Regions from separate parts of the Shinella sp. GW835-FHT14H05 genome, predicted to be linked through region 3. Evidence: predicted binding sites of a transcription regulator. Region 3 holds the regulator's gene; each other region holds the start of a gene.
The links. Region 3 encodes PhoB, which activates phosphate uptake and scavenging genes when phosphate is short. Its sites were predicted from a motif close to TGTCATNNANCTGTCAT; they were not measured.

Region 1 (9,881 bases), on a different contig from region 3:
TGCTGGAGCCAGAGCGCCTGCACGATGTCTTCGGCGTGACCGTTGACGTCGAGCGCGACGGCGCCGGTGGCTGCGTCATCCGCTATCGCCGTCCCGATCCGCGGCCGCCGCGCCTGAAACTCGTCGCAGGCGAGGGAAACTGATGCACGGAGCCCTCCCCAACAGCCACCTCAAGGAAGACATTCGCGACTACTGGTCGCGACGGTCCGAAACCTTCGACCTCGCCTTCGGCCACCGCATTCCGGAAGGCCCGGAATTCGATGCCTGGGCGGCAGCGATCCGCGAGCGGCTCGGCCCGCAACCGCGCCGCGTGCTGGAGCTTGCCTGCGGCACGGGGGAGGTGACGCGCCTGCTGCTGTCGCTCGGCCACGAAGTGACGGCGCTCGATTTTTCCGAGGCGATGCTGGAGGTCGCGCGGCGAAAACATGCCGGCGCGAAGGGGCTGCGCTTCCTGCTCGCCGATGCGGAAAACCCGATGGAGCCGGACGAAAGCTATGACGCGATCGTCTGCCGCCACCTGGTCTGGACGCTGACGACGCCGCAACACGCCTTTGCCGAATGGCACCGCATGCTGAAGCCCGGCGGCACGCTGCTGTTCTTCGATGGCGACTGGGCGGCACCCACCCGGCTCGGCCGGCTGGCAAGCCGCGCCATCGCGGTCATCGACAGGTTTGCCGGCGTCGATCCCCACTATGACGGCGCGATGAGCGAGCGGCATGCCAGCATCATGGAGCGGCTTCCCTTCGGAGACGGCCTCAGCGTCAACCGCGTGCTGCCGCTGCTGGAAGCAGCAGGCTTTCGCAACATGACGATCGGCTCGCATGCGCCGATCGCTGCCGCGCAGCGCCGCACCGCGGATCTGCGCAACAAGCTGCGCACGCTGCTTTACCGCCGCTTCATCCTCTGCTGCCGGAAATAACCTCGGGCTCCGGCTCCACCGTCAGCTTGACGCGATCGGCGGCAAAACGCGTACGGGAAAACTGGATGGGCGTGCCGTCGAGGTCGGTATTGGTGGCCACCGCCACGAGGATGATGGCACCTGGCGAGAGCTTCAGTTGCCGCATGTCGTCGCCCTCGGCATGGATGGCCGATATTTCGGTGGAGCGGCGCACATAGTCGGGAAGGCCGAGTTCGCGGAAGGACGCGGTGATCGACCGGGTCTTCTCGTAAGCCTCCGCCATGCCGGCGAAACGGTCGGCCGGGAAGTAGCTCGTCGAGCGCGAGATCGGCCGCTTGTCGGCGCTGCTGACGATTTCCAGCCGCACGCAGCGTGAACCGGCCGCCAGCCCCAAGGCTTCCGTAACGATGGCCGGTGCGGCTTCCGTCGCAGCATCCAGCAGCTTGCCTTCGAGATCGCGCGCCTGGTTGCCAAGGCCCTGCGAAAAACGCGTGCGCCGCGAAATCGGGAAACGCAGGCGGTCGCGCCGCTCGATGCGGGTGCCGATGCCCTGGATCGGCCGGACGATGCCTTCTTCCGTAAGCGCCGCCATGGCGCTGCGCACCGTATGCCGGTTCACGCCGAAGCGGCCGGCCAGCACCACTTCCGGCGGCATCATGCCGGTCTCGTCGAAATCGCCATTGTTGATCGCAAGCCGCATGCGATCCGCGATCTGGCGCCAAAGCGCCACGCCCGATTGTCGTTCCACCATTTTCGCCCCCGCGAATACCCTCTGTCACACCCTTGTCATTCCCGCCCAATAAGACAAGACTTAGATGTTCGGTTGTCTAGATTAATAGACATTTGGAGAGATGACAATGACATCAACACAGAAATCTGCCGAGAGCGCCGCGAAAGGCGCGGCCGGCGAGCGGCAGAGGGCGATGGGCCTGCTGGCGAAGGCGAGCCGCGCGGAATTGCAGGCGGCCTGGGACGCGATTGACGACAAGCCGGCCGTCCAGCCCGTGCGCGGGCCGGAAACCGGCCTCGTCATGGTGCGCGGCCGCATCGGCGGTGGCGGCGCGCCGTTCAATCTCGGCGAGGCGACGGTCACCCGCGCCAGCATCCGGCTGGAAGACGGCACGGTCGGCCACGGCCAGTCGCTCGGTACGGACCCCGTCAAGGCGCGGCTTGCCGCGACATTCGATGCGCTCTTCCAGCAGCCAGCCCGCAAGGCGGATGTCGAAACGCTGCTTGATGCCATTGCGGCGCGCATTGCCGACGAGGACGCTGAAAAGGCGCGTCAGACGGCCGCCACACGCGTCGATTTCTTCACCATGGTTCGGGGAGAGGACTGATGTCACTCGATACGCTCGCCTTTGCCGGCGGCTTTGCGCAGCCGGTGTTCGAGGCGCAGGCCGTCTTCCGCACGCTGATGGACTGCATGGCCCGCCCGGGCACGATCGGCCAGGTTGCCGCGCCCGTCATGCCACCGGCACCGCTCAACGCCGCCGCCGGCGCCGTCGCGCTCACCCTCTGCGACCATGACACCACCGTCTGGCTGACGCCGAAGCTCGGCGCCTCGGCGCTGCCCGGCTGGCTCGCCTTCAATGCCGGCGCAACGCTGACGGAGGAGCGCCAGAACGCCCGTTTCGCTTTCGTGGAAAAGGGCGCGATGCTGCCCAATCTCTGCCTCTTCGCGCAGGGCACGCAGGAATATCCGGATCGTTCCACGACGCTCGTCGTCGAGATCGAAGCTTTCGAAGGTGGCCGCCCGCTCGTGCTGACCGGCCCCGGCATCCGCACGGAAGAAGAGATCGCACCGCTCGGCCTGCCGGACATGTTCCCGCATTTCTGGTCGGAGAACCGGCAGAATTTTCCGCGCGGCGTGGACCTGATCCTCGTTGCCGGCGACCGGATCCTGTGCCTGCCGCGCACCACCGTTCTTCGCGTGAAGGAGGCCTGAGCCATGTATGTTGCCGTCAAGGGTGGCGAAGCCGCCATCTCCAACGCCCACCGCCTTCTCGCCGACCGCCGCCGCGGTGACCGTTCGCTGCCGGCGATCGGCATCGAGCAGATCGTCGCCCAGCTCGGGCTCGCCGTCGACAGGGTGATGGCGGAAGCCTCGCTCTACGACCGGGCGCTTGCGGCCCTTGCCGTCCGGCAGGCGCGGGGCGACATGATCGAGGCGATCTTCATCCTGCGCGCCTATCGCACCACGCTGCCGCGCTTCGGTTATTCGAAGCCGGTCGAGACGGGCGCGATGCTCGTCGAGCGTCGCGTTTCGGCGACCTACAAGGACCTGCCGGGCGGCCAGCTTCTTGGGCCCACCTTCGACTATACGCACCGCCTTCTCGACCCGTCGCTGCTCGGCGACGAACCGGTCGACACGGCCCTCGAACGCGACGAGCCCGGCGAGCCGGTCATGCGCGTCTCCGACATCCTGGCCCGCGAAGGCCTCGTCGAGGATGATGGCAACCTGCTGGAGGGCCATGTCGCGGGGGATCTCACGCGCGAGCCGCTGGAATTCCCGATGGCGCGAGACCTGCGCTTGCAGGCGCTTGCCCGTGGCGACGAAGGTTTTCTGCTGGCGCTCGGTTATTCCACCCAGCGCGGTTATGCCCGCACCCATCCCTTCGTCGGAGAAGTGCGCATCGGCGAGGTCGAGGTGGAGCTGGACATGCCGGAGCTCGGTTTCTCCGTCTCGCTCGGCCGCATCCAGGTTACCGAATGCCAGATGGTCAACCAGTTCAAGGGCTCGGCAAAGAACCCGCCGCAGTTCACCCGCGGCTACGGCCTCGTCTTCGGCCAGAGCGAGCGCAAGGCCATGGCCATGTCGCTGGTCGATCGCGCTCTTCGCGCCGAAGAATTCGGCGAGGACATCATGGCGCCGGCGCAGGATGAGGAATTCGTAATTTCCCATTCGGACAATGTGCAGGCGACCGGTTTCGTCGAGCACCTAAAGCTGCCGCATTACGTGGATTTCCAGGCTGAACTCGATCTCGTGCGCCGCATGCGGCGGGAATACGAGGAGCGGGCCGACGCCGTCATGAGGGATGCCGCCGAATGAGCTCAGTCCTTCTCACGCCGTCGCGAAAAGACGCCGACGGCAACCAGTATCGCGATCATGATCACGATGAAGGTGGTCAGTTCCATGTCCTCCTCCTTTCCCAGCAGGAAACGACCCATGACTCCTGATGTTCCGACGAGCGCCGGGCTCGCGACCTATAACTTCGCCTATCTCGACGAACAGACGAAACGCATGATCCGTCGTGCGATCCTCAAAGCGATCGCCATTCCCGGCTACCAGGTGCCCTTCGCAAGCCGCGAAATGCCGATGCCCTATGGCTGGGGCACCGGCGGCGTGCAAGTGACGGCAGCGATCCTTGGACCGAAGGATGTGCTGAAAGTCATCGACCAGGGCGCCGACGACACGACCAACGCCGTCTCCATCCGTGCCTTCTTCCAGAAGGTGGCGAATGTCGCGGTGACGACGAAGACCCGCGAGGCGACGATCATCCAGACGCGCCACCGCATTCCGGAAGAGAAGCTCACGGCCGGCCAGACGCTGGTCTACCAGGTGCCGATCCCGGAACCCTTGCGCTTCCTTGAGCCGCGCGAGACCGAGACGCGCAAGATGCATGCGCTGGAAGAATACGGCTTGATGCATGTAAAACTCTACGAGGACATCGCCAAGAACGGCCATATCGCCACGACCTATGCCTATCCGGTGAAGGTCGAGGGGCGTTACGTGATGGACCCGTCGCCGACGCCGAAATTCGACAATCCGAAGATGCACCGCTCGGAGGCGCTCCAGTTGTTCGGCGCCGGCCGCGAGAAGCGCATCTACGCCGTACCGCCCTATACCGAAGTCGTCAGCCTCGATTTCGAGGATCATCCCTTCGAGATCCAGACCTTCGACAAGCCCTGCGCTCTGTGCGGCGCGGAGAATGTCTATCTCGACGAAGTGGTGCTCGACGACAAGGGCGGGCGGATGTTCGTCTGCTCCGACACCGACCATTGCGAGGAACGTTGCGCCAATGGCCACCGCGGCCATCTCGCCTATAACAAGGAGGCCGCCGAATGACTGACGCCCCTCTGCTCAAAGTCCGTGACATTTCAAAGTTCTACGGTGCGCGCATCGGCTGCAAGAATGTCTCCTTCGACCTCTGGCCCGGCGAAGTTCTGGCGGTGGTCGGCGAATCCGGCTCCGGCAAGACGACGCTGCTCAATTGCCTTGCCACCCGCCTGATGCCGAGCTCCGGCGCCGTCGAATACCGCATGCGGGATGGGGAAATGCGCGAGCTTTCCCGCATGAGCGAGGCGGAGCGCCGCTTCCTGATGCGCACCGACTGGGGCTTCGTGCACCAGAACCCGGCGGATGGCCTGCGCATGGCCGTCTCGGCCGGCGCCAATGTCGGCGAGCGGCTGATGGCCGTCGGCGAGCGGCACTACGGCAATATCCGCGAGACGGCCGGCAACTGGCTCGGCCGCGTCGAGATCAGCGTCGACCGTATCGACGACCAGCCACGCGCCTTTTCCGGCGGCATGCGCCAGCGCCTGCAGATCGCCCGCAACCTCGTGACCTCGCCGCGCCTGATCTTCATGGACGAACCCACGGGCGGCCTCGACGTCTCGGTGCAGGCCCGCCTGCTCGACCTGTTGCGCGGCCTCGTTCAGGACCTGGGCTTGTCGGCGATCATCGTCACGCACGACCTTGCCGTGGCGCGCCTGCTTTCGCACCGCATGATGGTGATGAAGGACGGCGTCGTCATCGAGCAGGGGCTGACCGACCGCGTGCTCGACGACCCGCGCGAAGCCTATACCCAGCTCCTCGTCTCCTCGATCCTTCAGGTGTGACCATGCCGACCCCTCTCGTTGTTTCCGAAGTGGCGAAGAGCTTTACAATGCATCTTCGCGACGGCATCCGCCTGCCGGTGATGTCGAATGTCGCCTTCTCCGTGAAGGCCGGCGAATGCGTCGTGCTGGGTGGTCCGTCCGGCATCGGCAAGAGCTCGCTCTTGAAGATGGTCTACGGCAACTATGCCGTCGACAGCGGCCAGATCCTGATCGAACATGGCGGACGCCTGCTCGATCTCGCGACCGCCGATCCGCGCACGATCCTGTCGGTGCGCCGCGCCACACTCGGCTACGTCAGCCAGTTCCTGCGCACCGTGCCGCGCGTCGCGGCCGTCGATGTCGTCGCCGAGCCGCTGCTCGGCCGCGGGACCGCTGCGGCGGAAGCGAGGGAGATCGCGGAAGCGATGCTTGCCCGCCTCAACCTGCCGCGCGAACTCTGGCAGCTTCCGCCCGCCACCTTCTCCGGTGGTGAGCAGCAGCGCGTCAACATCGCGCGCGGCTTCATCACCGATCACCGCATCCTGCTGCTCGACGAGCCGACCGCCTCGCTCGACGCGACGAACCGCGCCGTCGTCGTCAGCATGATCGAGGAGAAGAAGGCGGCCGGCGTGGCGTTGCTCGGCATCTTCCACGACGAGGACGTGCGCGAAAAGGTCGCCGACCGCATCGTGGATGTGTCCGCCTTTTCACCGCGAAAGGCCGCCGCATGACCAAGCTTTCCGAAACGCCGCTGATCCATCCGACGGCGAAGGTCGCGGAGACGACGCTCGGCCGCTATACCGAGATCGCCGAGCGCTGCCGCATCAGCGAGGCCGAGATCGGCGACTATTCCTACATCATGGAGGATGGTTCGGTCTGGTGCGCGACGATCGGCAAGTTCGCCAACATCGCCTCGTCGGTCCGCATCAACGCAACGAACCATCCGATGTGGCGCGCGACGTTGCACCACTTCACCTATCGGGCCAACGATTACTGGCCCGATGCCGAGCCCGAACCGGACTTCTTCGCCTGGCGGCGCGAGCACCGCGTCACCATCGGCCATGACGTGTGGATCGGCCACGGATCGACGGTTCTGCCCGGTGTCACAATCGGCAATGGCGCTGTCATAGGATCGGGCGCGGTTGTCACAAAAGACGTCGAACCCTACACGATCGTCGGCGGCGTGGCGGCGAAAGTCATCCGCGAACGTTTCCCCCGAAACATCGCCGAGCGCATGGAAAAACTCGCCTGGTGGGACTGGGATCATGCCCGGTTGCGCACCGCTTTGGACGATTTTCGCAAACTTGACGCAGAAGCCTTTCTTGCCCGTCACGACGGGTAAGAGGGCGCGCGAGAAGCCGGAATTTCAGCCCTGTGGACTGTAATCTTTCCGACATGAAACTGACATTGCCGCTTCATCAACAGCGTTTACAGCCAGTCCCGAAAACGACACTGCCCGACTTTGGGCTCAGCCTGAAAAAAGAGGGATCCGCCATGTTCCGACTGAAGAATGTCACCCGCCGTTTCGGCGAGCGCGTTGCGGTCGACGATGTGACCTTCGACATCCCGCAGGGCCAGATGGTCGGCGTCATCGGCCGCTCGGGCGCCGGCAAGTCCACCATGCTGCGCATGATCAACCGTCTGGCCGATCCGAGCGAAGGTTCGATCCATTTCAATGATATCGAGGTCTCGTCGCTGCGCGGCTCCGGCCTGCGCAACTGGCAGCGCGACTGCGCCATGATCTTCCAGCAGTTCAACCTGGTACCGCGTCTCGACGTTCTGACCAACGTGCTGCTCGGCCGCCTGAACCACCGCTCGACCACGCTCAGCATCCTCAACCTCTTCACCCGGGAAGAGCGCATCATGGCAATTGCCGCGCTCGAACGCCTCGGCATCGAGCAGACGGCTCTTCAGCCGGCCGGCACGCTCTCCGGCGGCCAGCAGCAGCGCGTGGCGATTGCGCGTGCGCTGATGCAGAACCCGAAGATGCTGCTCGCGGACGAGCCGATCGCCTCGCTCGATCCGCTGAACGCCAAGATCGTCATGGACGCGCTGCGCGACATCAACGAGCGCGAGGGCATCACGGTCATCACCAACCTGCACACGCTCGATACGGCGCGCGCTTATTGCGAGCGCATCATCGGCATGGCGCATGGCCGCGTCGTCTTCGACGGTTCGGCGCGCGAGCTCGATAGCGAAGCGGTGCGCACGATCTACGGCACGGGCGCAGATGGCGCGGAAATCGACGAGAGCATGACCTCCACGGCGATCCGCAACCCCGCCAAACAGGACAACATCAAGGAATCCGCCAGCCCGACACCGCTGGCACTGGCCGGGCTTTAAGCTCCCCGCCAGGATCGAAGGACCCGCGTGAAGGGTCATAAACTTCCAGCCGGCAAAGCCGGTCAAACAGGAGAGAGACCATGCTGAAGAAAGTTCTTCTCGGCGCCGTCGCGCTCATCGCGCTCGCCGGCCACGTACAGGCTGAAGACCTCAAGGAATTCCGCGTCGGCATCATCGGCGGCGAAAACGAAGCGGATCGCCTGCGCAACTACCAGTGCCTCGGCGATCACCTGAAGGCCGACCTCGGCTTCGAGAAGGTCTCGTTCTTCCCGGCTGCCGACTATGACGGCGTCATCCAGGGCCTGCTCGGCGGTACGCTCGACTACGCCGAACTCGGCGCTTCCGGCTATGCCAAGATCTACCTCGCCGACCCGAAGGCTGTCGAGCCGATCCTGACGACCGTCCAGACCGACGGCTCGACTGGCTACCACTCGATCATGGTCGCTCGCAAGGATTCCGGCATCACCAAGCTCGAAGACCTGAAGGGCAAGAAGCTCGGCTTCGCCGACCCGGACTCCACCTCCGGCTACCTGATCCCGCTCGTCACCCTGCCGGAAGCCATCGGCGGCCCGGTCAAGGAATATTTCGCTGAAACTGGCTTCGGCGGCGGTCACGAAAACCTCGTCCTCGAAGTGCTGAAGGGCACGTTCGATGCCGGCACGACCTTCGGTTCGGGCGTTGGCGAGTTCAAGGACGGCTACACCTCCGGCAACCTCTACAAGATGGTCGAGAAGGGCATTCTCGACATGAACGACCTCGTCGAAATCTGGAAGTCGCCGCTGATCCCGAACGGCCCGATCGTCGTTCGCAGCGCGATGGCTGACGAGACCAAGGCGAAGTTCAAGCAGTTCATGCTCGACCTGCCGAAGAAGGACGCAGCCTGCTTCTCCGCCGTCATGGGCGGTGACTTCACCTCGTTCACGGAAGTCAACGTCGACTTCTACAAGCCGATCATCGACGCCCGCAAGGCAACGATCGGCGGCTGATCGCCATACGGACATCGGCGCCGGCCGCACCCCGGCCGGCGCCTCTGTTTTTTGAACAAGCCGGGATAGACCATGGCCACGAACACGCTCCACGACGGCTTCAGCGAGAAGGGCGCACTGATCGAGCGACACTGGCAGGAGCTGAACGCGCGCCGCCGCCTCTATACCTGGCTGGGCCTCGCCATCCTTGCGGTCGCACTCTCCGGCTCGCTGTGGTTCGCCAACGAGACGAATGCCGGCAAGTTCTTCGACCGGCTGCCCTATCTCTTCGACTTCGTCGGCGACATGGTGCCACGCGATGGCTTTGAGGTCTTCCGCGCACTGTTCGACCTGCCGTCGCCCTATGACGATGGCAGCTTCAAGTACAATTATCCCGAAGGCCGGCTCTACATCACCGAGAGCCTCTACGTGCCGGAATATTTCCACAAAATGCTGGAAACGCTGAACATCGCGCTGTTCTCTACCATCATCGGCATGGTCTTCGGTTTCCTGCTCTGTTTCCTCGCCGCCAAGAATCTCGTCGCCAACCGCCTGCTGCGCGGTTTCGTGCGCCGCTTCATGGAAATCCTTCGCGCCTTCCCGGAAGTCGTGCTCGCCGGCTTCTTCCTCGCCATCCTGTCGCTCGGGCCGCTTCCCGCCGTCATCGCCGTGTCGATCCACACGGTGGGTGCGCTTGGAAAGCTGTTCTTCGAGGTCGTCGAGAATGCCGACATGAAGGCCGAGGAGGGGCTTCGCGCCGTGGGTGCGAGCTGGGTGGAGCGCGTCTGGTTCGGCATCGTGCCGCAGGTGCTGCCGAACTTCGTGAGCTATTTCCTGCTGCGCCTTGAAATCAACGT
Region 2 (9,881 bases), on a different contig from region 3:
TCTCGGCCGCTGGACCTATCACGAGGCGGAATCGCGCGCGCTGCACGACAAGGATCGCTCGTCGATCTACGGCGGCTTCCACCTCTACGAGTTCAAGGGGTGAGCGGGATGAACGCCGTTTCCGACCACGCCCTGCTGATGGACCGCATCTACCGCTGGCAGCGGCGGTTCGGCATCTACGACGCGACGCGCAAATATTACCTGCTCGGCCGCGACCCGATGCTTGCCGGCCTTCGCCCGCTGCCGAGCAGTTCCGTGCTGGAGATCGGCTGCGGCACCGGGCGCAATCTGGTGAAGGCGGCGGCGCTCTATCCGGAAAGCCGGTTCCACGGCATCGACATTTCGCAGGAGATGCTGAGCGCGGCGGAAAAGGCCGTTGCCGACGCTGGCCTGAAGGACCGGGTGCGGCTGGCGCGGGCCGACGCCGCCAGCTTCGACCCGCGAGCGCTCTTCGGCGAACAGAGCTATGACCGCATCTTCATTTCCTATGCCGTGTCGATGATCCCGCAATGGCAGAAGGTCATGGCTGAGGCCACCAATCGGCTTGCCCCCGGCGGCGAACTGCACATCGCCGATTTCGGCGACATGCGCGGCCTGCCCGGCTGGTTCCGCAAAGGCGTGACCAAGTGGCTCGGATGGCACCATGTGACGCCGCGCGACGATCTCTTCGAGATGGCCGCGGAGCTTGCCACTGCCCATGGCGGACGCAGCGAGGAGAAGCGGCTGCATCGCGGTTTTTCGTGGATCGCGATCGTCCGCAAGCGCTGAACGCGCGCCCTTTGTCACAGCGTCGGCAATCCTGCCGATGCAAGCATTGTTTGGCCCGCAATTCGCCTGTAGCTCTCGAAGAAAGGGAAGAATCGTCCCTGGATTCGAGAGGAGAAGCGAATTGGCCCTGTCACAGACCCTTATCCGGCGGCTGAAGGACCCAAAACCCTTCGAAACCATCGTAACCGCGTCCTGGCTGGTCAGTCCGGCGAGCGAGCGCACATTCGAGGTCTTCAATCCCTCGACCGGCGAATTGCTGGCGGAACTGCCCGACATGGGCGTCGCGGAAACCCGGGCTGCGATCGACCGCGCCGCCGTTGCCCAGCCCGAATGGGCGGGGCTGACCGCCCGCGACCGTTCGGACATGCTCTGGCGCTGGCACCAGTTGATCGTCCTGCACACGGATGACCTTGCCGCCATCCTGACGGCCGAGATGGGCAAGCCGCTGGCGGAGGCGAAATCCGAAGTCTCCCACGCCGCCGCCTATCTGCAATGGTATGCCGAGGAAGCCAACCGCATCTATGGCGAGACGATCGCGGCACCGTCGCTGGATCGTCGCATGCTGGTCATCAAGCAGCCGATCGGCGTGGTGGGTGCGATCACGCCGTGGAATTTCCCGGCCTCCATGGTGGCGCGCAAGATTTCGCCGGCGTTGGCGGCCGGTTGCGCCGTCGTGCTGAAGCCCGCGGAGCAGACGCCGCTGGTGGCGGGCGCCATGTTCGCGCTTGCCCATGAGGCAGGTTTTCCGCCGGGCGTGGTCAACCTGATCTATGCTTCGGAAGGCGATGCGGTCGGCCGCGAACTCTGCACCCACCCGGCCGTGCGCAAGATCAGCTTCACCGGCTCCACCGAGGTCGGCCGCCTGCTCATGCGGCAATGTTCCGACCAGGTGAAGAAGCTCAGCCTGGAGCTCGGCGGCAATGCGCCCTTCATCGTCTTCGACGACGCGGATGTCGATGCCGCCGTGGACGGCGCGATCCAGGCAAAATTCCGCAATGCCGGCCAGACCTGCGTCTCGGCGAACCGTCTCTATGTGCAATCCGGCGTTCACGACGAATTCGCCCGGAAATTCATCGAGCGGGTGCAGACGCTTTCGGTCGGCGACGGCTTTCAGCCCGATGTCGCGATCGGCCCGCTGATCGATACACGCGCGCTCGCCAAGATCGAGGGCCATGTCGCCGATGCGCTCGACAAGGGCGGCAGCGTGCGCTGCGGCGGCCGGCGGATCGACGGCGACGGCACGTTCTTCGCGCCGACCGTGCTCACCGGCATCACCCGCGACATGCGCGTGGCGCAGGAGGAAACCTTCGGGCCGCTCGCCCCCATCATCCGCTTCGACGATGCCACCCAGGTCGTGCGCGAAGCCAACGACACGATCTACGGCCTCGCCGCCTATTTCTATGCGTCCAACCTCAGCCGGGTCTGGCGGGTCGCGGAAGCCCTGGAATACGGCATGGTCGGCATCAATACCGGCCGCATGTCCTCCGAGGCGGCGCCCTTCGGCGGCATGAAACAATCCGGCATGGGCCGCGAAGGTTCGCGCCACGGACTGGAGGACTATCTGGAGATGAAATATCTCTGCATGGGCGGCATCTGAGCGGCGGCGTGTGACGAGGTAAGGGGTTTAGGACGGCTCGGTAATACGCGTGTCATGTGAGTTTCCTATGCGGAGGAGGTAACACACCGCTCAAGAGAGGCTCTCCCATGCGCAAACTCCTCCTCGCCCTGGCATCGGCTACGGTCCTCGCCGGCGCCGCCAATGCCGCGACCGTCTACCCGATCGATCGCGCCACCATCCTCGTCGGCTCCCCCTTCGACTTCAAGGTCGAGTTCGACGCCGTCGTGAAGCCGGAAGATGTGAAGGTCACCGTCAACGGCCAGGACTATGAGGCCGTCTTCGGCAAGAAGGCTGAATTCGTCGCGGAAGAAAAGGGCGCCGAGGACAAGGTTCTCGGCTCCGCGCTGACGCTGCGCGGCCTGACGATCGCCACCGCCGGCGACTACAAGGTCGAAGTGACGGCCGGCAGCGAGACAAAGTCGGTCAACTGGGACGTTTACGGCACCGCTACCGAGGCGAAGGCCAAAAACATCATCTTCCTGGTCGCCGACGGCCTGTCCGTCGCCCACCGGACAGGTGCCCGCATCATGTCCAAGGGCATGACCGAGGGCAAGGCAAACGGCCGCCTCGCCATGGATGACATCCCGCCGGTCGCCTTCATCGGCACGTCCTCGACGCACTCGATCGCCACCGACAGCGCCAACACCATGTCGGCCTACATGACCGGCCACAAGTCGCGCGTCAACGCGCTCGGCGTCTATGCCGACCGCACACCGGCAAGCCTGGACGACCCGAAGGTCGAGACGATCGCCGAGGCGCTCCGCCGCACGACGACGAAGTCAATCGGCATCGTCACCACCTCGGAAGTCGAAGACGCGACGCCGGCCGCCGTCGTCTCGCACACCCGCAAGCGCGCCGACAAGGAACAGATCGTCGGCATGCTGTTCGACGTCAAGCCGGACGTGCTGTTCGGCGGCGGCTCGGTCTATTTCCTCGGCAAGGACACGCCCGGCTCCAAGCGCAAGGACGACAAGGACTATATCGCTGAATTCAAGAATGCCGGTTACGCGCTTGCAACCGACAAGACGGAACTCGCTGCCCTCAGCGGTTCGAACCAGGATAAGCTGCTCGGTCTTTTCCATACCGCTAACCTGGACGTGACGCTCGACCGTGAATTCCTCAAGAAGGGCACCGTCGACAAGTTCCCAAACCAGCCCGGCCTCGTCGAGATGACCAAGGTCGCGCTCGACAAGCTGTCGAAGAACCCGGAAGGCTTCTTCCTCGTCGTCGAAGCCGCATCGGTCGACAAGATGAGCCATCCGCTCGACTGGGACCGCGCACTCGTCGAGACGATCGAATTCGACAAGGCCGTCGGCGTTGCCCGCGAATTCGCAGCCTCCAACCCCGACACGCTGATCGTCGTCACGGGTGACCACACCCACGGCGTCGGCATCATCGGCACGGTCGATGACGAGAAGCCGGGCGATGAAATGCGCCAGAAGGTCGGCACCTATGACGAGGCCGGCTTCCCGAACTACGAAGACAAGAACGGCGACGGTTACCCGGATCGCATCGACGTCTCGCGCCGCCTGTTCCTGTCGGCCAACAACGGCCCGGACCACTACGAGACCTTCCGTCCGAAGCTCGACGGCCCGTTCGTTCCGGCCGTGCAGAACGAGGCGAAGGAATATGTCGCCAACGAAGCCTACAAGGACGTTCCCGGCGCGGTCTTCGTGCAGGGCAATATCCCGAAGGACGGCGACACCGGCGTGCACGCCGTCGACGACATCGTGCTCCAGGCGATCGGCCCCGGCTCGGAAGGCTTCCGCGGCTACATGGAACAGAGCGACGTCTACCGCGTGCTGGTCGACGCTTTCGCCCTCGGCGCGCCGAAGGAATAAGGGGGCTTCATCCCTTGACGGGCAGGCGGCCTCGCGCCGCCTGCCCGCATTGCCGTTGACAGAAGGAAGCATGCCATGACGGAAACGCACCCCGCATTTTTCAACAGGCGGCGAATGCTCTGCGCACTGGCGGCCCTGCCCACTCTCGCCCTCGCGCGTCCGGCCCTCGCCAGCGACACGCTCGGCTTCGGCGAGCTCTACAAGAAATTCGGTATCCTCGGCCTCGAATTCTCCGACAAGGTGAAGCGCCTTGCCGGCCAGGAAGTCACCGTCAAGGGCTTCATGGCCCCGCCCCTGAAGGCGGAAGCGGACTTCTTCGTGCTGACGGAAATCCCGATGTCGCTCTGCCCGTTCTGCTCGTCGGATGCCGACTGGCCGGACAATATCCTCGTCGTCTACCTCGCGCGCAAACAGACCTTCGTGCAGTTCAATGCGCCGATCGAGGCGCAGGGCGTGCTCGAATACGGCTCGTGGATCGATCCGGATACCGGCTTCGTCAGCCAGTTGCGCCTGCGCGAAGCTGCGTTCAACACGGCATGAGCATGCTTGAACTCGATATTTCCGGCCTGGAGATGCGCTTTCGCGGCCTCGATGCGCCGGTGCTGGCGATCGACCGGCTTCACCTTCCCTCCGGCGGGCGCCTCGCGATCACCGGCGCCTCCGGCTCGGGCAAGAGCACGCTGGTCAATGCCGTGACCGGGCTCGAAACCGCAACGAGCGGCACCGTGTCCTGGGGCGGCACGGATATTACCCGCCTGCCGGTCGGGCGCCGCGATGCCTTTCGCGCCGCGCATATCGGCCTCGTTATGCAGGATTTTCATCTTTTTCCCGGGCTTTCCGCCTTCGAGAACGTCGTGCTGCCGGTCCGGCTTGCCCGCCGCCTCACGCCCGCCGAGCGCGAACGCGCGCTGTTCCTGCTTGAAACCACCGGCATCGCCCGCCCCGGCCAGCATATCGAGACGCTGTCTCGCGGTGAGATGCAGCGCGTCGCGGTCGCCCGCGCGCTTCTGTCGAAGCCCGGCGCGATCGTCGCCGACGAGCCGACCGCCAGCCTCGACCGCAAGACCGGCGAAGAGGTGGCCGATCTCCTCGTGCGGCTGTCCCGCGAAGAAAAGGCGACGCTCGTCGTCGTTACCCACGATCCGGCGCTGACGGAACGGCTCGACCGGCGAATCGCGCTGGACGGCGGCCGCATCGTTGAAGACAGCGGGGAGAAAATCGCGGCATGATGAACTTCATTCTCGCAGATCTGCGCCGCTTCAAGGGCGGTGCGCTTGCGGTCATCGTGCTGATCGCGCTGTCCGTGGCGCTCAGCGTTACCGTCACGCTGCAGGAGCGCGCCGTGCGGCTCGGCAGCGCGCGTGCGGCCGAAAAGTTCGACCTCCTCGTCGGCGCCGCCGGCAGCGAGACGCAGCTTGCCCTTTCCGCCGTCTTCCTCCAGCCCTCGCCCTTGCCGCTGATGTCCGGCGCGGTGTTGTCGAAGCTTGCTGCGGATCCACGCGTCGAATTCGCCGCGCCCGTCGGCTTCGGCGATTCCGAGGCCGGCCACCCGGTCGTCGGCACGACGACGGCGCTCATCTCCGCCCTGTCGCCGAAACTTGCGGAAGGCACGCTCTTTGCGAGGCTCGGCGATGCGGTGGTCGGTTCGGATGTGCCCAAGCAACTCGGTGCCGAGATCAAGCCGATGCACGGCCTTGCCGATATCGGCGGCGAGACCCATACCGAGATCGTCTACAAGGTGAGCGGCCGCATGGCGCCTACGGGCACCGCGTGGGACCGGGCGATCCTCGTGCCGATCCGCGCCGTCTGGCAATTGCACGGCATGGCGGGCGGGCACGACCATGATCACCACCACGCCGGCGAGACGCCGGAGGCCGCCGCCGCGGAAGAGCACGATCACGAGCATGCGCCTGTCGACGCCGATGCCGCCATCGACGAGCAGTTCGACGCCGAGATGCCGGGCCTTCCCGCCGTGCTGGTCAAGCCGAAGACTATCGCCGATGCCTATCGCCTGCGCCAGGAATATCGCGGCGAGACGACGCTCGCCGTCTTTCCCGCCGAGGTGCTGACGCGCCTCTACGCCACGCTCGGCGATGCGCGCAGCCTGCTTCTCGCAATCGCCATCGGCACGCAGGTCATCGTCATCGCGGCCATCCTGCTCGTCACCATCATGCATGTCGGCGCGCGCCAGCGGCAGATCGGCGCGCTCAGGGCCTTCGGTGCGCCGCGGCGCTCGGTCGTGGCCATCGTCTGGGGCGAACTGCTCCTGCTGTTCCTCGCCGGCTTCGTGCTGGGCATCGTCATCGGCTATGCCGGCGCGCAGCTCATCTCCGCTTCGCTGACCGCCACGACTGCGGTGCGCATGCCCGTGGAATTCGCACGCGAGGATATTTCGCTCGCGGTCTGGTTCATCGCGCTGGCGATGCTGGTCTCCATCCTGCCGGCGCTCCTGACGCTGCGGCTCAGCCCGGCAAGGGCGCTCAAGGCCTGACACGTCGCCAAAGGCACGGCGTTGCAGGCTTTCGCGTCTGACGTGCACCCTATTCCGCACCGAAGACTGCGCGCGCCAGTGCGCAACGCCTGCCCGTCTCGTCCCGGGGCAAGGTCGCGCCGCACGATCCCTATTCGAGACAATTTTAATAAAAACGGCAGGTTTTCGTTCATCCTTCGCGCACCCTGTCGCCGCCCGCAATCGACGGTAGGTGGGACGTTCGCGATGGCGGGGTAATTTGGCGCCGCTCCATGACGGAGCAGCGATTCGAGGTACCATTCATGCCAATGCAGACAACCAAGCGTCTGACCAACGACCCGACACCCACCCAGCGTCTCGCACGCGCCATCAAGGATATCGACCGGCGGCTGGACTGGGTTCACCTGAACAACCAGCCGGTGCCGATCAACGCCTATCGCGCCCGGCGCATCCTGCACGGAGCACTCGCGCGCTGCCGCGAACGCACCACCATTCTCCCGCCAGCCCGCTGACGGGAGATACCGACGACCGGGTGCAATGCGCCCCAAGCCGTATCCGGTCGCGCGGGGACCCGGTTGAGCGATACGAGGCGCTCCCGGGTCTTCTCCGCCACGAATGCCTCAGTTCTCGAACAGCACGAAGGCGGCCCAGACGAGCGCGTCGCGCGCCGTCGGGATTTTCCCGTCGATGGCGTCGCGCCGCGTGTTGCGCAGCGCCTCTGCAAATGTCTGCCCGCCTTTCAGATGCTCGTAGTAGCGCACCATGAAATCCGCCGTACCGTCGTCAGCGACAGGCCAGAGCGTCAGCAGCGCGCGTTTCGCCCCTGCAAGGCTTGCGGCCGTCGGCAGGCCGCGCACGCCGCCGACGAAAGCCTCGTCGCCGCGGCCTGTTTCGCAGGCCGAGAGCACCAGCAGGTCGAGGCCGGTCAGGTCCCAGCCCATCAGCTCGAAGGCGTAGAGCCGCCCGTCCTTCTCGTCGCGGCGCATGGCGCGCTCATCGCCGGAACGCGCGAGGATGACCTCGCTCTGCCACAGCGTATCGACATTGGTGGCGCCGCCGTTCTTCGGGCTGCCATAGGCGCCGTGCGTGGCAAGATGGGCGAGCGTCGCGCCCTTCATGCGCTCGCGAAGCGCGCCTTCGCTCACCCCCGCTCCGGTCATGGTCTCGATCTTGAGGCCGGGGCCGCCGAGGACCTTGCCGATCGCCTCAACCTCGCGCAGCGTGCCCGGCAGCGGCATGGCCCCCGCCTCTTCGCCCTTCGCATAATCGATGCCGCCGGCCAGTACGACCGTGCCTTCCGCGGGCAGCGCGCGGTCCTCGACGGCGCGGTAGAGCGCTTCCGGTTCCGTCAGCAGCCGTAGCGTGAAGCGTTCTTCCAGCAACTTCCCGGCGGGGTCTTCCAGCAGGGAGAAGGGCACGGCGAACAATTGCCCGTCCGGCACGATGAACACCGTTTTCGCGCTGCTTATGTCGCCTTCGACGGGTGCGATCAGCCGGTCGTAGAGCCGCGCGAACTCGCGCTTGCTCGCCTGCACGAGCAGGCCACGCCCATCGCCACCGCTGCGATCGCGCGTCTGGAGCGCCGCGACCACCTCCTGGCCGCTCGACAGTACCTGACGCGGATCGCCGAGCGCGCGCAGCACCGGCGCTGCGCCGCCGCGCCAGACGATGGCATAGAGCCCGGAATCCGCGATCGGATCGGCGCTTTCACGGTCCGCCCGCCATTTGCGGGTCACGAAATACTGGACGAGGGCCTGGTCCTTGCCGAGCAGCTCCCCCGGCGTCGGCAGTTTCTGGTTCAGCAGCTTTTCGCGGTCCAGCTGGTAGCGCCCGACGATGCGCTCGTGCAGTTGCTGTTCCAGCGCCTTGGTGTCCGACAGATAGGCATAGGCGAGATCCTGCTCGACATCGGCGGCAAAAATCTCGCGGGCGATGCGCGACAGGCGCGTGATGCGGTCGAGCAGGCGGGCGGTCTCCGTGTCCCACTTGTCGATCATGCGGCCGAGCTTCAGCACATTGTCCGCGTCCGCCGTGGCGAGCGAAGGCCAGCGCCGGGCGGCATCCGCAAAGGCCGGAACAGCCGCGGCATCCTGTTCGGCGAAACGCGCATAGTCGTAGAGCATGCCGTCGGCCATGGCGCGCACCGCCTCGCCGACCTCCCGCCCGCCGGCGACCGACACCTGGAGATGCACCCAGCGCAGCATCTCCTCGTCGATCCCGGCAAATTCGCTCGCCGCCGTCACCTTGTCCGTGCCGGCCTTCGCCTTGGCGATCGCGATGCGCCCGGCAAAGGCCAGCGGGTGGCCCAGGCTCATCTCGCCGGCCGCAATGCTGAAGGCCTGCTGCAAGTGCTTGATCTGCTGCGCCGCATTGCCTCCCTTGGCAACATGATCCGCCATCAGATAGGCCGCCTTCATGCTGAGGATCGCCGGATAGTTGGAATCGGTGATCATCGCCTCGATGCGCCTGGCGGCCGCAGCGTCCATCGGCTTGGCGCCCGAAAGAAGGTCGGTATAGTCGATCCAGGCCTCCATGCCGGCGATCGTCACCGGGTCGCCGAGCGCCTTGGAAATATCGAGGCACAGCGCGAAATAGCGGCGCGCTTCGGCATAATTGCCGAGATCGAGATAGTTCTGCGCGGTGTTGTTGGCGCTCACCAGCGTGTTGAAATGGTTCTGGCCGTAGTGGCGGGTGCGGTTCTCCAGCACCTTGAGGTCATATTCCAGCGCGCGGGATGGCGAGCCCATGCCGCGCAGCATGTCGGCGAGATTGTTGGCAATGCGCCAGGTCACGGTGTCGTCGTCGCCGAGCGATTTCTGCGCGATCTCGTAATTGCGTCGTTCTAGGTCGATCGCCGTGCCGTATTGCCCGACATCCGACAGCGCAGTGGCGAGCTTGTCGGTGGCGTGGATCAGTTCGGGCGATTCCGTGCCGTAAAAGCGCGCATAGAGATTGGTCGCCATCGTATAGAGCGGCACGAAATGCTGCTCGTTGTCGGGCACCGCGGTGCGGAATTCCGCATAGGCAAGGTAGAAGTCCGCAAGCTCCTTCACCTCGGCGCGGATCGCCGCCGTCTGCTCGGCCGCCTGGAACAGGCCCGCCGCGTCGTCGTTGAGCCCGCTCGCCTGGAAACTGCGCCCCGCCTGCGTATAGTGCCGCAGCGTCACGGCATGCAGGTCCGTCT
Region 3 (9,881 bases):
TGGCGACGCTCGCCAACCAGATCGGCGCCAAGGTCGTCGTCGACAACGTGTTCGCCACACCGCTCTTCCAGAAGCCGCTCGAACTCGGCGCGCATGTCGTCGTCTATTCCGCCACCAAGCATATCGACGGCCAGGGCCGCTGCCTCGGCGGCGTGGTGCTGTCGGACAAGGCGTGGATCGACGAGAACCTGCACGACTATTTCCGCCATACCGGCCCGGCCATGTCGCCGTTCAATGCCTGGACGCTGCTGAAGGGCATCGAGACGCTGCCGCTCCGCGTCAAGCAGCAGACGGAGAATGCCCGCCGCATCGCCGATTTCCTGGCCGACAGCAACAAGGTTGCCCAGGTCATCTATCCGGGCCGCAAGGACCATCCGCAGGCCGACATCATCGCCAAGCAGATGACGGGCGGCTCGACGCTGGTCTGCTTCGAGCTGAAGGGCGGCAAGGAAGCGGCCTTCGCTTTGCAGGATGCGCTGGAGGTGATCAAGATCTCCAACAATCTTGGTGATGCGAAGAGCCTGATCACCCATCCGGCGACGACCACGCACAAGAACCTGACGGACGAGGCACGCGCCGAACTCGGCATTTCCGCCGGCACGGTGCGCCTGTCGGCCGGCATCGAGGACAGCGAAGACCTGATCGAGGACTTTTCGCGCGCCCTTGCAAAGATCAACGCCTGATCCTCGACATCGTGAAACGGACAAATGCGGAAGCACCGGCCGAAGCGGCCGGTGCTTTCTTTGCTTATCCTTGACGAAACCATATTCCTGTAGAATAGCAGGAGCTAATCAGTTCAAGGCTTGCCCATGTATCGTGCGCTTACCCGCGACATCGAAGTGACCGTAGAGCCGTATTACCTGGCCGATCAGTCCGATCCCGACGACAGCCGCTATGTCTGGGGTTACCGGGTGGTCATCGCGAACCATTCCGATGTCGTCGTCCGGCTGATGACGCGCTACTGGCACATCACCGACCAGAACGGCCAGGTCGACGAGGTCAACGGTCCGGGCGTCATCGGCGAGCAACCGGTGCTGCGCCCAGGCGATACCTACGAATATTCCTCCGGCTGCCCGCTCGAAACGCCGTCCGGCATCATGTTCGGCCGCTACCGCATGGAAGCGGAGAACGGCGAAGCCTTCGACGTCGCCATCCCCGCCTTCTCGCTGGATACGCCAGGGCAGCCGCGCGTCCTCAACTAAGGACGTGCACCCCTTTTACTGCGGCAAAACTTCCGCCGCCTCGAAGCGGTAGGTGGTCGAGCAGAATTCGCAGGTGAGTTCAATCTCACCCTTGTCGTCCGTCGTGTGGGCGATCTCCTCGGCGCTCAGCGCTGCGAGCACGCCCTTCAGCTTCTCGCGCGAGCAGGAGCAGCGATCCAAGACCTGCTGCGGCTGGTACACACGCACGCCGCGCTCGTGGAAGAGCCGGAACAGCAGCCGTTCGGTGCCGACATTCGGATCCGTCAGCTCGTCGGCGTCGATCGTCTCGACCATCGCCTTGGCTTCCGCCCAGTTGTCGTCATCGGCGATCTTGTGGCCGGCCTCGTCGCCGTCGCCGCCCGGAAGATCGGGCTGGCGCATGCGCTCCGGCGCCTGCGGCAGGAACTGCGCGACCATGCCGCCGGCCCGCCAGCGGTGACGCACCTTGCCGTCTTGATCGCGATCGAACAGTTCGGCGACACCGAGGCGCACCTTGGTCGGGATCTGTTCCGACTGGCGGAAATAGACACCGGCAATCTCTTCCAGCGTGTCACCGTCGAGCGGCACGATGCCCTGGTAGCGCTGGGTATGGGCGCCCTGGTCGATGGTGAAGGCGAGGATGCCCTTGCCGAGCAGTTCATGCGGCTCGGTCCTGCCTTCGGCAATCGCGGCGTCGAGTGCCGCCTGGTCGAAGCGGGCATAGGCGCGCACATTCTCCGGCGCGGAGAAATCAGCGACCAGCAGGTCGACGGGGCCGTCGCCCTTGGTCTGGACGATCAACTTGCCCTCGAACTTCAGCGAGGTGCCGAGCAGCACGGTGAGCGCAATCGCCTCGGCAAGCAGCCGCGCGACGGGGGCCGGATAGTTGTGACGGCCCAGAATGCCGTCGAGCATGGGGCCGAGCTGGACCGCGCGGCCGCGCACATCGAGGCCCTCCACCTGGAACGGCACGACATGATCGTCGCCGGCATAACCGGGCTCTCCGAGTTTCAGGGCATTCTCAGCCATCATCATCCTGCTCCTTGCACGCCGGGAAGCCGCCGGGCCAGAGGCCCCGCTTCGGTCAGACCGGCGTTCTACCGTGATTTCGCGCTCCTGCCGCCCGATAATTCCATAGAGAGCGGGCATGCGCCAGAGAGAGCGCCTTCCAGCGCTCCGTGATGGCCCCTAGATCGTGCCGCGCACGGCGTTTTTCAAGATGGCGTCAGACGGCGCCAAGGCACCAGGCAAGGATCGATTTCTGCGCATGAAGGCGGTTTTCCGCCTCGTCGAAGACCACCGACTGCGGGCCGTCGATCACCTCGTCGGTGACCTCCTCGCCGCGATGCGCCGGCAGGCAGTGCATGAAGAGGGCGTTCTCGTTCGCCCGCGCCATCAGCTGCTTGTTCACCTGGTAGGGCTGGAAGATGTTGTGGCCGCGGGCGCGGTGTTCCTGGTTCATCGAGACCCAGGTGTCGGTAACGATGAGGTCGACGCCCTCGACGATGGCGTCCGGATCGTGGCCGAGCAGGATGTTGCCGCCATTGTCGCGCGCCCAGTTCAGGATCTTGTCGTCCGGTTCGGAGCCCATCGGCACGGCCATCTTCATCGTGTAGCCGAAGCGGGCCGAACCTTCGACGAAGGAATGCAGCACATTGTTGCCGTCGCCCGTCCAGGCGAAGGTCTTGCCCTTCGTCGAGCCGCGATGCTCCTCGAAGGTCATGATGTCGGCCATGATCTGGCAGGGATGCGTCAGGTCCGTCAGCGCATTGATGACCGGCACGGTGGCGTGTTCGGCAAGCTCCAGCAGGCGGGCATGGTCGGTCGTGCGGATCATGATGGCATCGACATAGCGCGAGAGCACCTTGGCGGTATCGCCGATCGTCTCGGCGCGGCCGAGCTGCATTTCCGTACCCGACAGGAACAGCGTCTCGCCGCCGAGCTGGCGCATGCCGACGTCGAAGGAGACGCGGGTTCGGGTGGAGGGCTTCTCGAAGATCATGGCGAGCATCTTGCCGGCGAGCGGCTTTGCCTCCGTGCCGGCCTTGCTGGCGGCCTTGCGCGTGTGCGCATCGTCCATGATGACGCGGAGATCGCTTTCCGAAACGGCGGAAAGGTCGAGAAAATGCTTGGCCATGATGTGTCCTGTCTGTCCGGTCCTTTGATGCTGCCGCGACCTTTGCGCGTCACGAGTGACGCGCGTCGCGGCAGTGCTCAGGCAGCCTTGGCGGCGCTGAGCTTTTCGGCAGCCCGCTCGATGCGCGCAAGCCCCTCGCGCGCCTCCTCGGCGGTCACCGTCAGCGGCGGCAGCAGCCGCAGCACGTTATCGCCCGCCGGCACGGCGAGCAGCTTTTCCGCACGCACGGCCTTGAGCAGTTCGGCGGTCGGAATCCTCGCCTTGATACCGAGCATCAGGCCCTCGCCGCGGATATCCTCGATGATCTCGGGGAAGCGATCCTTCAGCGCCGCGAGGCCCTGGCGGAAAACGAGCGCCACGTCGCGCACATGGTCGAGGAAGCCCTCTTCCAGCACGACATCGAGCACCGCGTTGCCGACCGCCATGGCGAGCGGATTGCCGCCATAGGTGGAGCCATGCGTGCCGGCGACCATGCCGGCGGCCGCTTCGTTCGTGGCAAGGCAGGCGCCGAGCGGGAAACCGCCGCCGATGCCCTTGGCGACCGCCATGATATCCGGCGTGACCCCCGACCATTCATGGGCGAACAGACGCCCGGTGCGGCCGACGCCGGACTGAACCTCGTCGAGCACCAGCAGCAGGCCGTATTCGTCGCAGAGCTGGCGCAGCTCCTGCATGAATTCCTTCGGCACCGGGCGGATGCCGCCCTCGCCCTGCACCGGCTCGATCAGGATCGCCGCCGTCTCCTCCGTGATCGCATCCTTGACGGCGGTGATGTCGCCGAAGGGAACCTGGAGGAAGCCGGGGGCCTTGGGGCCGAAGCCTTCGAGGTACTTTTCCTGGCCGCCGGCGGCGATCGTCGCGAGCGTGCGGCCGTGGAAGGCGCCTTCGAAGGTGATGATGTGGAACTTGCCGGGATGGCCCTTGGCGAAATGATAGCGGCGCGCCGTCTTGATCGCGCATTCCAGCGCTTCCGCGCCGGAATTGGTGAAGAACACCTTGTCGGCGAAGGTCGCTTCCGTCAGGCGCCGACCGAGGCTTTCCTGGCCCGGAACCTCATAGAGGTTCGACAGGTGCCAGACCTTGTCGGCCTGGTCCTTCAGAGCGGCGACGAGATGCGGATGCGCGTGGCCCAGCGAATTGACGGCGACGCCGGCGGCGAAGTCGAGATATCGCTCGCCATCCTCGGCGATCAGCCAGACGCCCTCCCCGCGCGTGAACCGGAGCGGTGCACGCATATAGGTTTCATAGAGCGGCGCGGCATCGGCCATGGCGCGGATCCTCCGAAAAAGAGATGCGGAAAAACGTGAACGCGGCTTGACTTTTCCAGGCTCCAGAAAAATCAAAAGCCGCCTTTCGGCGGCATGCGGCACTATCGGCATTTCAGGCCGGGATGTCAACAAATCGCACCCCGAAATAGTGCTGAACCTCCCGCAAGGTAAGGATTCACGCCACGCGCGGAAGGTGTCGCTATCGAGTCACACCCAGCCAGCAAGTTGGGGAAAACTCGGAAATCGATTCGCCCGGATTCCTGCGACTCTTGTCACAGAGTCCCCCAAACTCTAGGTTAAAGACCAATTACTAGACTGCATGCGGCGGAACTAGTCACCAAAAGAGTTAGGGCGTTCAAATTCCGGACCCGTCCGGAACGCGATGAGGGATTCCCGCATTGCGAGCGTCGAGCGGAGACGAGAGATGAACTGGACAGACGAGCGGGTCGAGAAACTCAAGAAGCTCTGGAGCGAGGGCCTGAGCGCGAGCCAGATCGCGGCACAGCTCGGCGGCGTCAGCCGCAACGCGGTCATCGGCAAGGTGCACCGGCTGAACCTTCCGGGCCGCGCCAAGGCCGGCGGCACGCAGAGCGCGTCGCGTCCCAAGCGCCCGGTGCCGGCAGCCCCGCGCCCCGCGACAACCTTCCAGGCCCGCGCCGTGACCGCCCGCTCCGTCGTGCGCCCGGCCGGCAACACCATTACCAAGGAAGAGGTCGAGACGGATTTCGAGACGCAGCGCGAGCAGCTTCCGGTTCCGTCCAACGGCAACAGCGTGGTCGTGCCCATGTCGCGCCGGCTCGAGCTGACGCAGCTCACCGAGCGCACCTGCAAATGGCCGATCGGCGACCCGCTGAACGACGACTTCCACTTCTGCGGCAACGAGTCCCCGGACAACTCGCCCTACTGCACCTACCACCAGCGCCTCGCCTACCAGCCCTCGGCCGAGCGCCGCCGGATGCGGTGATCTTTTCCACGACAGCACATGCGATGCGGACCCGAAAGGGTCCGTTTTCGTTTGTGGTGCAGGGCCGGACCACACTCCGAAACGCAAACAGGCCCCGAAGGGCCCATTTTCGTCCTTGGGAGGAAAGGGGTCGCTTAGGCTTCCAGCGAATAGCCTGCGCCGCGGACCGTGCGGATGACGTCCTGCATGTTTGCGAAGTTGAGCGCCTTGCGCAGGCGGCCGACATGCACGTCGACCGTGCGTTCGTCGACATAGATGTCGTGGCCCCAGACGCCATCGAGAAGCTGCGAGCGCGAGAAGACGCGGCCAGGCGAGGTCATCAGGAATTCCAGCAGTCGGAATTCCGTCGGGCCGAGGCGGACTTCGCGGGTGCGGCGATGCACCCGATGCGTCTCGCGGTCGAGCTCGATATCGCCGCAGCGCAGCACCGTCGAGACGACTTCCGGCCGGGCCCGGCGCAGCATGGCGCGCACGCGGGCGACGAGCTCAGGCGTCGAGAACGGCTTGACGACATAGTCGTCGGCGCCGGTGGCGAGCCCGCGCACGCGCTCGCTTTCCTCACCGCGTGCCGTCAGCATGATGATCGGCAGGCGTTCGGTCTCCGGCCGCTGGCGCAGCCGCCGGCACAGTTCGATGCCCGAAACGCCCGGCAGCATCCAGTCGAGGATGAGGAGGTCCGGCATGCGCTCCTGCAAGCGCACTTCGGCCTCGTCACCGGAGAGGATCGTATCGACCTCGAAACCTTCGGCTTCGAGGTTGTAGCGCAGGAGGACGCTTAGCGCCTCCTCGTCTTCCACGACGGCGATTCTGGGCACCATGGAGGCAAAACTCCTTACTCGGAGGCTTCAGTGACGTCGGCAGTGACCACTGACGTCGAGGTGTCGTCCTTCGGGCGTTCGCCTTCGGGCTGCGAGCCGGTCGCCATGTAGTAGATGGTTTCCGCGATGTTTGTCGCATGGTCGCCGATGCGCTCGATGTTCTTGGCGCAGAACAGGAGGTGGGTGCAGGGCGTGATGTTGCGCGGATCTTCCATCATGTAGGTGAGGAGTTCGCGGAACAGCGAGGTGTAGATCGCGTCGATCTCGTCGTCGCGCTCGCGGATCGCCTTGGCCTTCTCCACCGAGCGGGTGGCGTAGACGTCGAGCACTTCCTTGAGCTGGATCAGCGTCAGTTCGGCGAGGTGCTCCAGGCCGCGGGTGAGCTTGCGGGGCATGCCCGAGCTCTGCACGGCGATGACGCGCTTGGCGGTGTTCTTGCCGAGGTCGCCGACGCGCTCCAGTTCGGCCGCGATGCGGATCGCGCCCATGATTTCGCGCAGGTCCGCAGCCACCGGCTGGCGCTTGGCGATCGTGACGATCGCCTTCTCGTTGATCTGGCGCTCGGCGGTGTCGAGGATGACGTCTTCCGAGATCACCTTCTGCGCCAGCGCACCATCGGTGGTGACGAGCGCACGGACGGAATCCGCCACCATCTGCTCGGCCGTGCCACCCATTTCGGAGATGCGGCGGGAGAGGTACTTCAGTTCTTCGTCATAAATCGAGACAATATGGGTCGATGACATGGTTGTGTCCTTAATGCGCTCGGATTTTCAGGGGGTTCGGCGACGATGGCGTCAGCCGAAGCGGCCCATGATGTAGTCCTGCGTGCGCTGGTCATCCGGGTTGGTGAACATCTTGTCGGTGTCGTTCTCCTCGACGAGGTTGCCGAGGTGGAACATGGCGGTGCGCTGCGAAACGCGGGCCGCCTGCTGCATCGAGTGCGTCACGATGACGATCGTGAAGTTGGCGCGCAGCTCGTGGATCAGTTCCTCGACCTTTGCGGTCGCGATCGGGTCGAGCGCCGAGCAGGGTTCGTCCATCAGGATGACTTCCGGGCTGACGGCGACGGCGCGTGCGATGCACAGGCGCTGCTGCTGACCGCCGGAGAGGCCGGTGCCGCCTTCCAGCAGACGGTCCTTCACCTCGTTCCACAGGCCGGCCTTCTGCAGGCTCGACTCGACGATGGCGTCCATGTCGGCCTTCGCCTTGGCGAGGCCGTGGATGCGCGGGCCGTAGGCAACGTTCTCGTAGATCGACTTCGGGAACGGGTTCGGCTTCTGGAACACCATGCCGACGCGGGCGCGCAGTTCGACGACGTCGATGTTCGGATCGTAGATATCGTCCGTGTCGAGCGTGATGCGGCCGGTGACGCGGCAGCCTTCGATCGTGTCGTTCATGCGGTTCAGCGTGCGCAGGAACGTCGACTTGCCGCAGCCCGACGGGCCGATGAGGGCCGTCACGGTGTTCTGGCGGACGTTGAGGTTCACGTCATAGAGGGCACGCTTGTCGCCGTAGTAGACCGAAACGTCCTTGCCGATCATCTTGTAGGAAATGTCGTTCATTTTCTTGTCCAGCGCTTTCTCGACTGCTGCTTCTGACATCATGTTCATCTGTTTGGTCCTTCTACCAACGCCGCTCGAAGCGGCGGCGCAACAGGATGGCGCCAACATTCATGAGGATGAGGAAGACGAGGAGGAGGATGATAGCACCCGATGTGCGCTCCACGAAGGCGCGCTCCGCCTCATTCGCCCACATGTAGATCTGCACCGGCAGCGCCGTTGCGGGTTCGAGCGGCGTCGACGGAATATCGGCGACGAAGGCAACCATGCCGATGAGCAGCAGCGGCGCGGTTTCGCCGAGCGCGTGGGCGAGACCGATGATGGTGCCCGTCAGGATGCCCGGCATGGCGAGCGGCAGGACGTGGTGGAACACGGTCTGCATCTTCGAGGCGCCGAGGCCGAGCGCTGCCGAGCGGATGGACGGCGGCACGGCCTTCAGCGCCGAACGGGTCGCGATGATGATCGTCGGCAGTGTCATGAGGGTCAGCACCAGGCCACCGACGAGGGAGGCCGAGCGCGGGAAGCCCGCAAAGTTGACGAAGACGGCGAGACCGAGCAGACCGTAGACGATCGACGGCACCGCGGCGAGGTTGTTGATGTTGACCTCGATGAGGTCGGTGAAGCGGTTCTTCGGTGCGAACTCTTCGAGATAGATCGAGGCCGCGACGCCGATGGGCAGCGCAAGCACAAGCACGATCAGCATCATGTAGAGCGAGCCGACGGCAGCGACGGCCACGCCGGCGGCTTCCGGACGGCTCGATGCGCCGTTCAGGAAGATGCCGGTGTTGAAGTGCTTGGAAAGCGCGCCGCTTTCGGCAAGCTGGTTCATCCAGCCGATCTGCTTGTCGGAGATCTTGCGGTTGTTCTCGGGGACGGCCAGATCGATCTGGCCCTTGAAGGCGGAATCGAGGTCGCCGTGCGCAAGGAAGGTCACGGTCTGTGTGGTGCCGATGATCGACGGATTGGCGGTCACGAGATCGCGCAGCTGGGTGCGGACGCTGTCCGAGATCATTCCGTTGACCGCGCGAAGGCCCGCACGATCGTCTTCGCCGACGCCAAGCACCTTGGCGAGCGCATTGCGGGCGACGACCGGATAGTTGGCCGATACCAGCTTCTGCGGGTTGGTGGCCCGCTCGTTGTCCTTGTCGATGATCTGCTCGGAGAACTCGACCGGAATGGTGATCATCGACTGCTGGAATGCGGTGTAGCCCTTGGAGACGACCGAAAACAGCAGCAGGAACAGGAAGATCAGACCGAAGGCAATCGCAGCCATGCCGTAGAGGCGAAAGCGACGTTCGGCGGCATAGCGGCCGCGCAGGCCGATATCGCGGCGTTCGGGCTTGGAGGCAGCACCTAGGGCGGCCGTAGTAGGGCTCGTGGAGACCTGGCTCATTCGTACTGCTCCCGGTATTTGCGCACGATGTAAAGGGCGTAGATGTTGAGGCAAAGCGTGATGAAGAACAGCGTGATGCCCAGCGCGAATGCCACCAGCGTCTGAGGCGAGGTGAATTCAAGGTCGCCCGTCAGCTGGCTGACGATCTTGACGGTCACGGTCGTCATCGGCTCGAAGGGGTTGAGCTGGATGCGGGCGGCAACGCCGGCGGCCAGGACCACGATCATCGTTTCACCGACGGCGCGCGAGGCGGTCATCAGCAGGGCGCCGACGATGCCCGGCAGTGCGGCCGGCAGGATGACGCGCTTGATCGTTTCCGAGCGGGTGGCGCCCAGGCCGAGCGAGCCGTCGCGCATGGCCCGCGGAACGGCGGTGATGATGTCGTCCGACAACGAGGAGACGTAGGGGATCAGCATGATGCCCATGACGAAACCGGCCGTCAGAACGCTCTGCGCCTGGATGAAATTGGAATAATCGCCGGTGACGAGGCCGTTGAGCTGCTCGGAAAGGTCGCGCAGGAACGGGCCGACGGTCACGAGGGCGAAGAAGCCGTAGACGATG

Region 1: the regulator PhoB is predicted to act here: its motif matches at 7,097-7,113, upstream of phnC (phosphonate ABC transporter ATP-binding protein).
Region 2: the regulator PhoB is predicted to act here: its motif matches at 2,416-2,432, upstream of AC1Q6Z_RS08025 (alkaline phosphatase).

The regions. Positions count from the first base shown of each region.
Region 1 is NZ_JBXAFY010000003.1:633,598-643,478, reverse strand. It holds gene AC1Q6Z_RS14190 (ABC transporter ATP-binding protein) at 1-143, shown strand, start outside; gene AC1Q6Z_RS14185 (class I SAM-dependent methyltransferase) at 143-919, shown strand; gene phnF (phosphonate metabolism transcriptional regulator PhnF) at 897-1,649, opposite strand; gene phnG (phosphonate C-P lyase system protein PhnG) at 1,750-2,235, shown strand; gene phnH (phosphonate C-P lyase system protein PhnH) at 2,235-2,843, shown strand; gene AC1Q6Z_RS14165 (carbon-phosphorus lyase complex subunit) at 2,847-3,947, shown strand; gene AC1Q6Z_RS14160 (alpha-D-ribose 1-methylphosphonate 5-phosphate C-P-lyase PhnJ) at 4,065-4,964, shown strand; gene phnK (phosphonate C-P lyase system protein PhnK) at 4,961-5,737, shown strand; gene phnL (phosphonate C-P lyase system protein PhnL) at 5,740-6,447, shown strand; gene AC1Q6Z_RS14145 (DapH/DapD/GlmU-related protein) at 6,444-7,058, shown strand; gene phnC (phosphonate ABC transporter ATP-binding protein) at 7,211-8,059, shown strand; gene phnD (phosphonate ABC transporter substrate-binding protein) at 8,140-9,045, shown strand; gene phnE (phosphonate ABC transporter, permease protein PhnE) at 9,118-9,881, shown strand, end outside.
Region 2 is NZ_JBXAFY010000002.1:125,100-134,980, forward strand. It holds gene AC1Q6Z_RS08010 (BtaA family protein) at 1-103, shown strand, start outside; gene AC1Q6Z_RS08015 (class I SAM-dependent methyltransferase) at 109-768, shown strand; gene AC1Q6Z_RS08020 (NAD-dependent succinate-semialdehyde dehydrogenase) at 890-2,365, shown strand; gene AC1Q6Z_RS08025 (alkaline phosphatase) at 2,473-4,227, shown strand; gene AC1Q6Z_RS08030 (hypothetical protein) at 4,303-4,767, shown strand; gene AC1Q6Z_RS08035 (ABC transporter ATP-binding protein) at 4,770-5,456, shown strand; gene AC1Q6Z_RS08040 (ABC transporter permease) at 5,453-6,718, shown strand; gene AC1Q6Z_RS08045 (hypothetical protein) at 7,000-7,209, shown strand; gene AC1Q6Z_RS08050 (CHAT domain-containing protein) at 7,318-9,881, opposite strand, start outside.
Region 3 is NZ_JBXAFY010000004.1:75,204-85,084, forward strand. It holds gene AC1Q6Z_RS14920 (O-succinylhomoserine sulfhydrylase) at 1-683, shown strand, start outside; gene apaG (Co2+/Mg2+ efflux protein ApaG) at 810-1,202, shown strand; gene AC1Q6Z_RS14930 (Hsp33 family molecular chaperone) at 1,218-2,210, opposite strand; gene argF (ornithine carbamoyltransferase) at 2,407-3,318, opposite strand; gene AC1Q6Z_RS14940 (aspartate aminotransferase family protein) at 3,396-4,586, opposite strand; gene AC1Q6Z_RS14945 (GcrA family cell cycle regulator) at 5,011-5,550, shown strand; gene phoB (phosphate regulon transcriptional regulator PhoB) at 5,685-6,368, opposite strand; gene phoU (phosphate signaling complex protein PhoU) at 6,383-7,111, opposite strand; gene pstB (phosphate ABC transporter ATP-binding protein PstB) at 7,163-7,978, opposite strand; gene pstA (phosphate ABC transporter permease PstA) at 7,992-9,320, opposite strand; gene pstC (phosphate ABC transporter permease subunit PstC) at 9,317-9,881, opposite strand, start outside.